3 regions of the Streptomyces sp. NPDC006435 genome follow, and region 1 is predicted to be linked to each of the others. Evidence: riboswitches for the same ligand, from Rfam matches in the RefSeq annotation. Region 1 holds a riboswitch; each other region holds the start of a gene.
What was found. Region 1 has a riboswitch for S-adenosylmethionine ahead of thrC (threonine synthase). Riboswitches for the same ligand answer to the same signal wherever they lie in the genome.

Region 1 (4,146 bases):
GTCGAGGAGCGCCCGGTAGGCGAGCAGGCCGCGCACGATGTTCTTGGAGAGCTCCGTCCGGTCCACCCGTACGATCGTCCTCCGGCCGGGGCCGGCCTGCTCGCGCAGTGCCGCCATCCGCTCGTCCACGTCCGCCTCGTGCGCGCGGCGACGCAGGAAGTCCGCGTCCGCGCCGAGGCCGTGCACCCCGACCTCGGTCCGGCCGGTGCCGCCCACGATCCGGGTGCAGCAGTCGACGAACGCGTCGGCCCAGCGCCGGGTCAGGAAGGCGGCCCGGTCCGCGCCCAGGATGCCGCGCAGCAACTGCTCGGCGATGTCGTCGGGCAGCAGCCGGAAGTAGTCGACGGGCGCCCACGGGGTGTGCGAGAAGTGCCCGATCCGCAGGTCGGGGCGGAGCGTGCGGAGCATGCCGGGCACCAGCGCCAGGTGGTAGTCCTGCACCAGCACCGCCGCGCCCGGCCCGGCCTCCTCGGCGAGCGCCTCGGCGAAGGCCCGGTTGTAGGTCTCGAACGAGGCCCACTGCTGCCGGAACCCCGCGTCGAAGACCGGCTCCAGCGGCGTCTGGTACAGCATGTGGTGGACGAACCAGAGCACCGAGTTCGCGATGCCGTTGTACGCGTCCGCGTGGACGTCCGCGTCGATGTCGAGCATCCGCACGCCCGGCTCGCCGACCCCGCGCCGGACCGCCTCCCGGTCCCCGTCGCCGAGCGCGGCGCACACCCACAGCTTGTCCTCGACGGCGCTCAGCCCGGAGACCAGGCCCCCGCCGCCCCGTCTCGCGTCGAGCGACCCGTCCGTTTCCAGGGTGTACGACACCGGGCCGCGGTTGGAGGCGACGAGAACCTGGGCGGAGGGCCGGGCAGGAGAACGGGCAGGGGACTGGGCTTCGTGGTCGGAGGCCATGTTGCGGAATCTAGCCCGATCACGAACCGCCCAAACGTGCGAAGTCGGGCCGGTTCAGGCCGCGCGGCGCGAAACGTACTCCTCGATCTCGCGCATCGGGGGCCGCTCCTCGGTGTCCACGGCGTGGGTGCGCGGCACGAAGCCGTCCGGGCCCCGCTCGAACTGGGTGAGCGCGGGGCGCACCAAGTGGCCCCGTGACAGGCGCAGTTGAGCGGTCCGGTAGATCGCTGCCGCCATCCGGCCCAGCGCCTGCCCGTCCTGGTGCCGGTGCCTGCGCACTCCCACGTCCACCTGGGCCAGCGCGTCCAGCCCCACCGTGTGCAGCGCGTCGACCAGCAGCCCCAGCTCCACCCCGTAGCCGACGGGGAACGGCAGCTGTTCGAGCAGGGAGCGGCGCACGGCGTACTCGCCGCCCAGCGGCTGGACGAAACCGGCCAGCTGCGGCCAGTGCAGATTCAGCAGCGGGCGGGCCACCAGCTCGGTCACCCGGCCGCCCTGGGCCGCCGCCCCGCCGGTGCCGTCCCCGAAGGGGCGGTCGTACATCGCCTTCACGAACTGCACGTCCGGGTCGGTCAGCAGCGGGCCGACGATGCCGGAGACGAAGTCGGCCGAGAAGTCCTTCAGGTCGGCGTCGACGAAGCAGACGATGTCGCCGCCGGTGACCAGGAGGGACCGCCACAGCACCTCGCCCTTGCCGGGCACGGCGGGTATCCGGGGGAGTATCGAGTCGCGGTGCACCACCCGGGCGCCGGCCTCCCGGGCCACCCGGGAGGTGGCGTCCGTGGAACCGGAGTCGATCACCACGAGCTCGTCCACCAGATGGACCTTCTCCATCAGCTCGCGCCGGATCGTCGTGACGATGTCGCCGACCGTCGCCTCCTCGTCGAGCGCGGGCAGCACCACGCTCACGCTCCCGCGGCGCGGGTCCGCGGCCTTGGCGGCCAGCAGACGCTCCAACGGACGGTCGGCGGCCGACCAGGAACGCCCGGCCAGCCAGCGTTCGACCTCTTCCAGCACGGTCGATACTCCCTGTTATGTGATCCATCTCGCGGTTCGGACTGCTGTCTCGACAGCCTGGTGCTTCGGTTACAGTCTTGAACAACGCGGATGACCGTCGCATGTCGGGGTCCATCTGCCAATAAACGCCCGGATCGAAGATCCGGTGCCAAAGAGCTCATCCAGAGGGACTGAGGGAACGGCCCGTTGAAGTCCCGGCAACCCTCCTGCCGGCCGCGAGGACACGGTGGGGAAGGTGCCAATTCCGTCTTGTGGCGAAGTGCGTCACAAGGAAGATGAGGAGAAAGGGCCTCCGCCATCATGGCTGTGCAGACTGTTGCAGCGAACACCGAATCCTCCGTCGACCTCGGCCCCGCCGCGGCGCTTTCCTGCCGCGAGTGCGGCGAGCGCTTCGACCTCGGCCCCATCTTCGCCTGCGCCTCCTGTTTCGGGCCGCTCGAAGTGGCGTACGACCTGCCGAGCGGTTCCCCCGACGAGCTGAGGAAGCGCATCGAGGCGGGCCCGAACAACATCTGGCGCTACGCGCCGCTGCTGCCGGTCCCCGCGGACGTCGCGGACAAGCCCAACATCAACCCCGGCTTCACCAAGCTGGTCAAGGCCGACAACCTCGCCCGCGAGCTGGGCGTCACCGGCGGCCTGTACGTCAAGGACGACTCCGGCAACCCGACGCACTCCTTCAAGGACCGGGTCGTCGCGATCGCCGTCGAGGCCGCCCGCGCCTTCGGCTTCACCACCCTGTCCTGCTCCTCCACCGGCAACCTCGCCGGTGCGGTGGGCGCCGCCGCCGCCCGCGCGGGCTTCCGCTCCTGCGTGTTCATCCCGCACGACCTGGAGCAGGGCAAGGTCGTCATGGCCGCGGTGTACGGCGGTGAGCTGGTCGGCATCGAGGGCAACTACGACGACGTCAACCGCTTCTGCTCGGAGCTCATCGGCGACCCGCTCGGCGAGGGCTGGGGCTTCGTCAACGTCAACCTCCGCCCGTACTACGGCGAGGGCTCCAAGACCCTGGCGTACGAGATCTGCGAGCAGCTCGGCTGGCGGCTGCCCGACCAGATCGTCATCCCGATCGCGTCCGGCTCCCAGCTCACGAAGATCGACAAGGGGTTGCGCGAGCTGATCAAGCTGGGCCTGGTCGAGGACAAGCCGTACAAGATCTTCGGCGCCCAGGCCGAGGGCTGCTCCCCGGTCTCCGCCGCCTTCAAGGCCGGTCACGACGTCGTGCGGCCGCAGAAGCCGAACACCATCGCCAAGTCCCTCGCCATCGGCAACCCGGCCGACGGCCCGTACGTCCTGGACATCGCCCGTCGCACCGGTGGCGCGGTGGAGGACGTGGACGACGAGCAGGTGGTCGACGCCATCAAGCTGCTGGCCCGCACCGAGGGGATCTTCGCGGAGACGGCGGGCGGGGTGACGGTCGGCGTGACGAAGAAGCTCATCGAGGCCGGTGTCATCGACCCGACGCTGACCACCGTCGTCCTCAACACGGGCGACGGCCTCAAGACCCTCGACGCGGTGGCCGCCACCTCGCAGGCGACCGCGACGATCCGCCCCAGCCTGGACGCGTTCCGCGCCGCGGGCCTCGCCACCAGCTGACCACCCGAGACTTCAGGAAGGGCACCCGATCATGAGCGTGAACGTCCGCATCCCCACCATTCTCCGCACCTACACGGGCGGCCGGGCCGAGGTCCCGGCGGAGGGCGCGACCCTCTCCCAGGTCATCGAGTCCCTGGAGAAGGACCACCCGGGCATCGCCGCCCGCGTCCTGGACGACCAGGGCAAGCTGCGCCGCTTCGTGAACGTCTACGTCAACGACGACGACGTGCGCTTCGAGAGCGGTCTGGAGACGGCCACGCCGGACGGCGCCGGCATCTCGATCATCCCGGCCGTCGCGGGCGGCTGCTGACGGCTCGTCGGGCCGCACGCCGAATCACCCGAACGGAATTGCCCTCTCCGGTTTCAAACCTCTCCGGGTTTGAAACGGAGGGGGCAATTCTGCATGGTTGAGCGCGGTAGAGTGTGGGAAGTCCCCCCAGCTGCCCGTACCGCCCGCATATGAGAATGCGCCGCGTCGCGACAAGATGCAGCCAAAGTGCTCGAACTCCTTGCGCCATAAGTCACCTTTGTCTGGCCCGACTTGCCCTGGAATCTCATGAATTCCGCATATTCGGGCGTTCGGCGCTGTCGAGAATTCTCGTCCGATTGACCTGTTGCAGAGGGCAGTTGGGC
Region 2 (4,146 bases), on a different contig from region 1:
CGTGCACGGCAGCTGGGTGCACCTGCTCGGCAACATGCTCTTCCTGTACGTGTTCGGGGCAATGACCGAGGAGCGCATGGGCCGTATCGGGTTCACCTTCTTCTACGTCATCTGCGGCTACCTCGCCCTGGTCGCCTACGCGGCCGCGCACGCCACGTCCGACCAGACGCTCGTCGGCGCCTCGGGGGCGATCTCGGCGGTGCTCGGGGCGTTCCTGTACCTGTTCCCCAGGGCCCGGGTGACCAGTCTGTTCCCGTTCCTCTTCTTCCTGCCGCTGCGCTTCCCGGCCTGGATCGTGCTGGTGTTCTGGTTCGTCCTGCAGTGGCTCGCGGTCCAGGGCGCGGGCAGCGGAGGGCCCGGGGTCGCCTATCTGGCCCATGTGGTGGGCTTCGCCCTCGGCTTCCTCTACGCCTGGGGGCGTTACCGGCGTACGGATAGAGTGAAGGCACCAGCCGCGGCCACCGAGGGAGAACGTCAGCCGTGATCACCGCGATCGTGCTCATCAAAACCAGCGTGGACCGGATTCCCGAGATCGCCGAGTCCATCGCCGCGCTGGACAGCGTCAGCGAGGTCTTCTCGGTCACCGGTACGTACGACCTGATCGCCATGGTCCGGGTGGCCAAGCACGACGATCTGGCGGACATCATCCCGGGCCGGATCAGCCGGATCCCCGGCGTCGAGGCCACCGACACCCACGTGGCGTTCCGCACCTACTCGCAGCACGACCTGGAGGCGGCCTTCGCCATCGGGCTCGACGCGTAGGCGGGGATCACCGCCACGTGACACTTCGGCGGGGTACGGGCGGAAGCCGCCCGTACCCCGCCGAAGTGCTGTGTGCCGGTCAGTGCTGCGCGGTGCCCCGGTCCGGGACGCAACGGCCGTCCTCGGTGCGGTACTTCCACTGGGCGCCCTCGCGCACCAGCTCCTCGACCGCGCGGACGAAGCGCTCGATGTGCTCGTCCGGCGTACCGGCCCCGAAGCTCACCCGGATCGCGTTCAAGGAGCGCTCGCCCGGCTCGGCCTCGGGCGCGCCGCACTCGCCGACCTCCTGCGGGTCGCTGCCCAGCAGGGTGCGGACCAGGGGGTGGGCGCAGAACAGTCCGTCGCGGACCCCGATGCCGTACTCGGCGGAGAGCGCGGCGGCGAAGTGCGAGCTGTTCCAGCCCTCCACCACGAAGGAGATCACGCCGACCCGCGGGGCGTCGTCGCCGAACAGCGAGAGCACCTTGACCTGGGGAATCCCCGCGAGACCGGCCCGGACCGCGGCGACGAGGCGCTGCTCTCGGGCGACCAGCGTGTCGAAGCCCGCCTCCTTCAGCGCCTTGCAGGCGGAGGCGATGGAGTACGCGCCGATGACGTTGGGGGAACCGGCCTCGTGCCGGGCGGCCGTGGTGTGCCACTCGACGTCCACCCCGCCGTCGGTGCGGCGGGCGACCTTGCGCGAGGCGCCGCCGCCGGCCAGGTAGGGCTCGGCCTCCCGCAGCCAGTCGGCCCGGCCGGCGAGCACGCCGGAACCGAAGGGCGCGTACAGCTTGTGCCCGGAGAAGGCGACCCAGTCGACGTCCAGCTCGGCGATGTCGACGGGGTGGTGCGGGGCGAGCTGCGCGGCGTCCAGCACGATCCGGGCGCCGTGCGCGTGCGCGGCTGCCGCCAGCTCCCCGACCGGCCACAGCTCGCCGGTGACGTTGGAGGCGCCGGTGACGCAGACCAGCGCGGGACCGTAGGGGTCACGCGCGGCCAGGGCCCGCTCCAACGTCTCGACGGCCTGGGCCGGGGTGCGCGGGGCGTTCAGGTAGGTCACCCGCGCGTCGCGCCACGGCAGCAGCGAGGCGTGGTGCTCGGTCTCGAAGACGAAGACCTGGCAGTCGGCGGGGAGCGCCGCGGCCAGCAGGTTCAGCGAGTCGGTGGTCGAGCGGGTGAAGACCACCTGGTCGTCCGCGCGGCAGCCGAGGAACTCCGCGACGGTGGCGCGGCTGTTCTCGAAGAGGTCCGTGGAGAGCTGGGAGAGGTAGCCGGCGCCGCGGTGGACGCTGCCGTAGTACGGGGCGTACGCGGCGACGTCGTCCCAGACGCGCCGCAGGGCGGGCGCGCTGGCGGCGTAGTCGAGGGCGGCGTAGGCGACTTCACCGCCGGTGACCAGCGGAACCGTCACATCCTCCCCCAGAACGGGCAGGGGGGCACAAACCGACTCGTCGATGGCGGCGGTGGGGACAGACATGGCGAACTCCCGTAAGAGGCAGGCGAAGAGCGCGCACCGGCGGACACGCGGCAGTGCGGCGGAAAGAGAAAAAGGGTGTGCGGAAGAGGGCCGGCCGGCCCTATCGCATTCGCGTGCTCACAAGAGGCTCCCTAGGGACCAGGACCCCGGGGGTTGGCATTCACAGATGCCGAGGGGCCCGCGCTTGCCGCGGACCTCGCTGCCCACGGCCTGGTCTTCACCCGGGGCACCCCGCCACGGACGGAGGGTTGCCGGACAGCGGGCCGGGGCCGTAGTCGCTGTCACTCATGACCTGTCCAGCATCTTGCCATACGCGCGGACGTGCGCAAGGCGCAGTCCAGGATCCGGACTGCGCCCTGCGTCACTTCTCCGCCCGTTCGAAAGCCTGCCGGGACCTGCCGATGCCCGCCCGGCGGGCTGTCAGGCGTTGCTGGCAGCCACCCAGCGCTCCAGCGTCCGCGCCGCCGCGCCCGAGTCGATGGACTCGGCCGCCTTCGCCATCCCGGCGGCGAGCTGCTCGTTCAGCGTGCCGTCCGTCGGGTCCAGCGCCGTCAGGGCCGCCGCCGAGTTGAGCAGCACGGCATCGCGCACCGGCCCCCGCTCGCCCGCCAGCAGCCGGCGGGCCACATCGGCGTTGTACGAGGCGTCCGCGCCGCGCAGCGCCTCCACGGGCACCAGCTCCAGACCGACGTCGCGCGGGTCGAACGCCTCCTCGCGGACGGCTCCGTCCCGCACCACCCAGACCCGCGAGGTCGCGGTCGTCGTCAGCTCGTCCAGGCCGTCGTCGCCGCGGAAGACCAGCGAGGAGTTCCCGCGCTCGGCGAGCACCCCGGCGACGATGGGCGCCATCTTCGGGTCGGCCACGCCGATGGCCTGGGAACGCACCCGGGCCGGGTTGGTGAGCGGACCGAGGATGTTGAACGTGGTCGGCGCGCCGAGCTCCTTGCGGGCCCTGGCCGCGTGGCGCAGGGCGGGGTGGAAGCGCACCGCGAAGCAGAAGGTGATGCCCGCCTCCTCGGCGACCTCGACGACCCGCTGGGCGGAGAGGTCCAGGTTGACGCCGAGCTTCTCCAGTACGTCGGAGGCGCCGCTCGCCGAGGACGAGGCGCGGTTGCCGTGCTTGACGACCTTGGCCCCGGTGCCGGCGATGACGATCGCCGACATGGTGGAGATGTTGACCGTCTTGGCGAGGTCGCCGCCGGTGCCGACGATGTCGACCGTGCGGCCGGGCACCTCGATGGTGTGGGCGTGCTCGTACATCGCCCGCACCAGGCCGGTCACCTCGTCGATGGTCTCGCCCTTGGCCCGCAGCGCCACCGCGAACCCGGCGGTCTGCACATCGGTCGCCTCGCCGCTCATGATGCGGTTCATCGCCCAGGCGGTGTCGTCCGCGGTGAGGTTCTCGCCGCGCAGCAGGGGGTTCAGCACGCCGGGCCAGGAACGGTCCGCCACGCTGTCGCCGCCGATCGGGGTCACAACGTTCATGGTCCGCTCCCGGGGTCCACAGTCGGTAAAAGGATCGTCTCCACCCTATCGATCGGAAGAGGACGGCGAAGAGCCCCGTCCAACGCATGGACGGGGCTCCTGCCGTGGCGATCAGTTCAGGCGATCAGTGGTGACCGTGGCCGCTGGTGATCTCCTTGTACTCCTCGACGGTGGGCTTGGCGATCTGGTTGTCCTCGCCGTAGTAGCCCTTGCTGAGCCGGGCGCGCAGCTTCTCCAGCGCCGACACCTTGCGCTCGACACCGTTCTCGTCGACCGTCGGGCCGATCTCGACCGGCTTGTACTGCTCGTGCGCGGTGAGCGTGTGCAGCTGCTCGGGGCCGAGCGGCTCGTGGATCTCGACGAACTCACCGTGCGGCAGGCGCTTGATGATGCCGGACTCGCGTCCGTGCAGCACCTTCTCCTTGTCGCGGCGCTGGAGGCCG
Region 3 (4,146 bases), on a different contig from region 1:
TGTCCCGCAACCCGCGGGCGCGCGCCGCGCTCACCGAGGAACTGGACCGGGTCCTCGGCGACCGGGAGCCGGGGTTCGACGACTACTCCCGGCTGACGTACACCCAGTCCGTGGTCAAGGAGACGCTGCGGCTCTATCCGACGATCTGGCTGGTCACCGGCGTCGCCAAGGAGGGGGCGCGGATCGGCGGCGTCCCGGTGCCGCAGGGCACCCGGGTGTGGAGCAGCCAGTGGGTGACGCACCGCGACGCGCGGTGGTTCCCCGGGCCGGAGGAGTTCCGCCCCGAGCGCTGGGACCCCGAGGAGGGCGACGACATCGCGGAGTACGCCTGGTTCCCCTTCGGCGGCGGCCCCCGGGTCTGCCTGGGCACCCGGTTCGCGATGGTCGAGGCGGTGCTGATCCTGGCCGTGCTGGCACGCCGCTTCGAACTGGACGTGGACCCGGGCACCATCGACCCCGTACCGAGCCTGACCCTGCAGCCGGACCGGGAGGTGCTGGCGACGCTCCGGGCACGGTGACGGCACGGGGCGGCCCTCGGGACCCGGGACCGGGCCCCGCGAGGGCCGCCCCGACGCGAGGGCGCCGTCCGTCATCGGCGCCGGGCCGCATGGATCCCCCCGAAGTGGCCCCGGCCCGAAACGGGCCGGAAGGAATCGGCCGGCCGTCCCGCGCACCGCCCCGGACGCAGCCCGGGAACCATCCGCGCGTCATCCGCACACCGCCCGCGCACCATCCGCGCACCGGATATACCGAACCGATATGTCCGATCTGTCGCGGGGATCATGTCATTCGGTCCACACTGTCCATGTCGGCCGTACCGGCCCACATGGCCGTCAGGCCGTATCCGCAGGCTGTCGATCCAACGGGAGAAACACCATGCGCCTCCGCTCCGCCCTCACCCCCGTCCTCTCCGTCGCGGCAGCCCTGGCGCTGACCGGCACCGCGATGTCGGTGACGGCCGGCACCGCGTCCGCCGGAACGATGAGCCGTCTCGCGACATGCCAGGAGAAGGCCCTCGACGTGCACGCCGCACCCGGCGGACAGCGGAACGTCGCCCGTGTCGACGTCACCAACCACGGCAACCGGGCATGTGTGGTGGACCGGATCCCGACGATCACCTTCAGGGGGCTGGACGGCTCCGCCCAGACCGTGCCGCCCGCGGAGAGCGGTCCCTACACGCTCTCCGCGGGCGAGCGGGCCTACGCCGCCGTCCGCACCGCGGACCCGGCGACCTCCGAGGGCCGTGTCGTCGACAGTCTCTCCGTGGCGGCCGACCCCTCCCACCTGGGCGTCACCTTCAGCGGGGCCACCGTGGGCATGCCCGGGGGCGTCCATGTGTGGGAGCCGATCACCACCCTGTGGCAGGAGTCGAGCGCCGCCGCGGACCGCGCCCTCGCGGACGCGGTGGGCTGACGGACGGCCATGGGCACGGCGGGCCGACCTGCGGCTACAGGCCGTAGGTCGTGCCGCCGACGGTCCGCCGCGGGTCGGGGGTACTCGTCGCGCACAGCGGGCCGCCCTCGAAACCCACGTTGACCAGCGCCGTGGCACGGCCTGCGGAGTCCACCAGCTTCAGGGCGTGCCACCTCGGCAGCCAGAACACGCGGCCGCGGTGCCCGGCGAGCAGTTCCGTCAGGGTCACCGGGGCGTGCGTCCACACCTTCGGCAGTTCCCCGGAGTGGTCGAAGGCGGGGCGCAGCCCGATCCAGCCGTCGGCGGCGACGTCGCCCGAGGTGAGCAGGAGCTCCACGGCCTGGCCGGGCTCCTGGTGGCACTTCTTGGCGTGGATCCAGTGGACGTGGTGACCGGGACCGTGGCCGGAGCAGCCGTCGTCGGGGATGAGGTGGGGGAGCATGGGTTCTCGCCTTCCCGAGATCATGGACCTCAGGTGCTCTGCCCCGACGGTCCGCTGTTCCCCGCACGCCGCGCACGGGGCAGGTCCTCACCCGGAGCACCCGCAGCGGAGCGGGGTGCCGTCCAGTCAGCCGGGGCTGCGCACTGGAACTCATGACCCACCAGGACTGTATCCCACGGACGGTGCCGCCCGACGGGTGGTCAGGGCCCGTACCGGCGAGGGCACCGGCCTCCTCGCGCCACCCGCCGTCCACCCACCCGTCGGCCGTCGGCCGTCAGCCGTGCAGCAGGACCGGGAAGGCCGCCATGTCGTTCTGCGTCATCACCGGCAGTTTGCTGATCTCCTCGTCCGGGACGGCCGCCCGCAGTGCGGGAAAACGCTCGAACAGCGCGGGCAGGGCGATGCCGGCCTCGACGCGGGAGAGCGCCGCGCCGGGGCAGATGTGCGGCCCGTGGCCGAAGGTCATGTGCCGGATCGGCGTCGGCCGGGTGACGTCGAACGCGTCGGCGTCCGCCCCGTGCTGCTCGGTGTCGCGGCCGATGGCGCGGTAGGAGATCACCACGCCCTCGCCCTTCGGGATCACGTCGTCGCCCACCTGGATGTCCTCGGTGGCGAACCGCATCAGCAGATGGGTGGTGGGGGTGTCCCAGCGCAGGGTCTCCTCGATCACCGTCTCCCACGGGATCTCGCCGTCGAGCACCTTGCGCAGCTGGTCGGGGTGGGTGAGCAGGGCCCGCACGGCGTTCAGGATCAGTCCGATGGTGGTCTCGTGACCGGCCGCCACCATCGCCTTGAGGTTGCCCACCACCTCCTCCTCGGTGAGCGGTTCGCCGCCCTCCTCGGCCAGGATGAGCGCGCTGGTGAGGTCGTCGGTCGGCCGCACGGTCTTCTCGCGCACGAGGTCGGTGTAAAAAACGTCCAGTTCGGCCAGCAGCGCCAGGCGCTCCTCCTGCGGCGTGAGCATGGAGAAGAACGCCTTGTACCGCTTCATCAGCATGGGGTGTTCGGCCTCGTCCACGCCCATCAGCATGCCGACGACCCGCATGGGCAGCGGCTGTGCGAACACGGACTTGAGGTCGACCACCCCGTCCTCGCTGCGCTCGCCGTGCTCGGCGAGGGCGTCGAGCAGTTCCTCGGTGAACTTCTCTATCTCCGGGCGTATCTCCTCCAGCCGGCGCGGGGTGAGCGCCTGGGAGGTCTTGGTCCGCAGCCGCCGGTGTTCCGCGCCGTCCACGGTGAACATGGAGCGCCCGGCGTCGATCATGCCGATCAGCGGCCAGTCGTGCGTGACCTCCCCGCGCTGCCAGAGGCCCCAGACATCGATGTCCTTCACCAGCCGTGGGTCGACGAGCAGTTGGCGGGCCAGGGAGTGCCGGGTGACGGTCAGGGCCGGTACGCCGAGCAGTTCGATCCTGGCGAGCGGACCGGCGTCGCGCAGGCGTGCCGTCTCGCCGTCGAGGTCCTTCACCAGCGGGTCGACGACCAGGACCGGGCCGTTCGAAGCGTCTTCTCGGGCGGCGTGCGGACAGTTCAAAGGAAGTCTCCTGTCGATCGTACGGGGGAGAACCGGACGGGCAGCGCGGTCATCCCCCGCAGGAAGGCGGACTGTCGTCGGACCAATTCCCGTGCGGGAACGGACAGTTCCAGGTCGGGCAGCCGGTCGAGCAGCACCTCGATCCCGGTGCGGGCGATGATCTCGGCTATCTCCTGCGCGGGGAAGGGGCAGCGGTACTCGCCGTGGCTGAACGCCATGTGCGCGGCGTTGCCGCCGCGGCCCGACGGTCCTCCCGCGGTCGAGAGGTGCTGCCGGATGTGCGGGTCGGTGTTGGCGGCGCCCAGCCCGAGGAGCAGCATGTCCCCGGCGCGGATGCTCCGCTCCCCCAGCCTGGTGTCGCGCGCCGCCCAGCGGCCGGCGAGGATCTGCGTCGGGCACTCCTCCCAGAGCACCTCGTTCATGGCTTCGGCGACGCTGTGCCGCCCGCCGGAGAGCGCCACGGCGAACTCGTCGTCGGTGAGCATCAGGCGCAGCGAGTTGCCGATCCAGTCGGCGGTGGTGAGGTGTCCGGCGGCCGTGATGGCCATCAGGTCGAGCACGTACTCCTCGTCGGTGAACTCGCCGGGGTACGCGAGCATCCGGGAGGCCACGTCCTTGCCGGGCACGGCACGGCGGGCCGCGAGCAGGCGCCCCATGTGCTCCCCGAACCGCAGATGGGCCTCCTGCGCGCCCGGTCCGCCGTCGGCCAGGTCCCTGAGCACCTCGGCGATCTGCGCCCCGTCCTCGTCGGGGAAGC

Region 2: another riboswitch for S-adenosylmethionine. It lies ahead of ABZZ04_RS12715 (aminotransferase class V-fold PLP-dependent enzyme); the one in region 1 lies ahead of thrC (threonine synthase).
Region 3: another riboswitch for S-adenosylmethionine. It lies ahead of ABZZ04_RS27385 (hypothetical protein); the one in region 1 lies ahead of thrC (threonine synthase).

What each region holds. Positions count from the first base shown of each region.
Region 1 is NZ_JBEXPY010000002.1:333,128-337,273, reverse strand. Features, by position in the region: gene ABZZ04_RS03780 (trehalose-6-phosphate synthase) at 1-903, opposite strand, end outside; gene ABZZ04_RS03775 (glucosyl-3-phosphoglycerate synthase) at 958-1,920, opposite strand; SAM riboswitch class I at 2,075-2,202, shown strand; gene thrC (threonine synthase) at 2,221-3,513, shown strand; gene ABZZ04_RS03765 (ubiquitin-like small modifier protein 1) at 3,545-3,823, shown strand.
Region 2 is NZ_JBEXPY010000009.1:105,428-109,573, reverse strand. Features, by position in the region: gene ABZZ04_RS12725 (rhomboid family intramembrane serine protease) at 1-484, shown strand, start outside; gene ABZZ04_RS12720 (Lrp/AsnC ligand binding domain-containing protein) at 481-762, shown strand; gene ABZZ04_RS12715 (aminotransferase class V-fold PLP-dependent enzyme) at 842-2,218, opposite strand; SAM riboswitch class IV at 2,394-2,511, opposite strand; gene trpD (anthranilate phosphoribosyltransferase) at 2,639-3,703, opposite strand; gene ABZZ04_RS12705 (cytochrome bc complex cytochrome b subunit) at 3,828-4,146, opposite strand, start outside.
Region 3 is NZ_JBEXPY010000032.1:32,569-36,714, reverse strand. Features, by position in the region: gene ABZZ04_RS27395 (cytochrome P450) at 1-518, shown strand, start outside; gene ABZZ04_RS27390 (DUF4232 domain-containing protein) at 877-1,413, shown strand; gene ABZZ04_RS27385 (hypothetical protein) at 1,448-1,855, opposite strand; SAM riboswitch class IV at 1,904-2,013, opposite strand; gene ABZZ04_RS27380 (cytochrome P450) at 2,130-3,389, opposite strand; gene ABZZ04_RS27375 (cytochrome P450) at 3,386-4,146, opposite strand, start outside.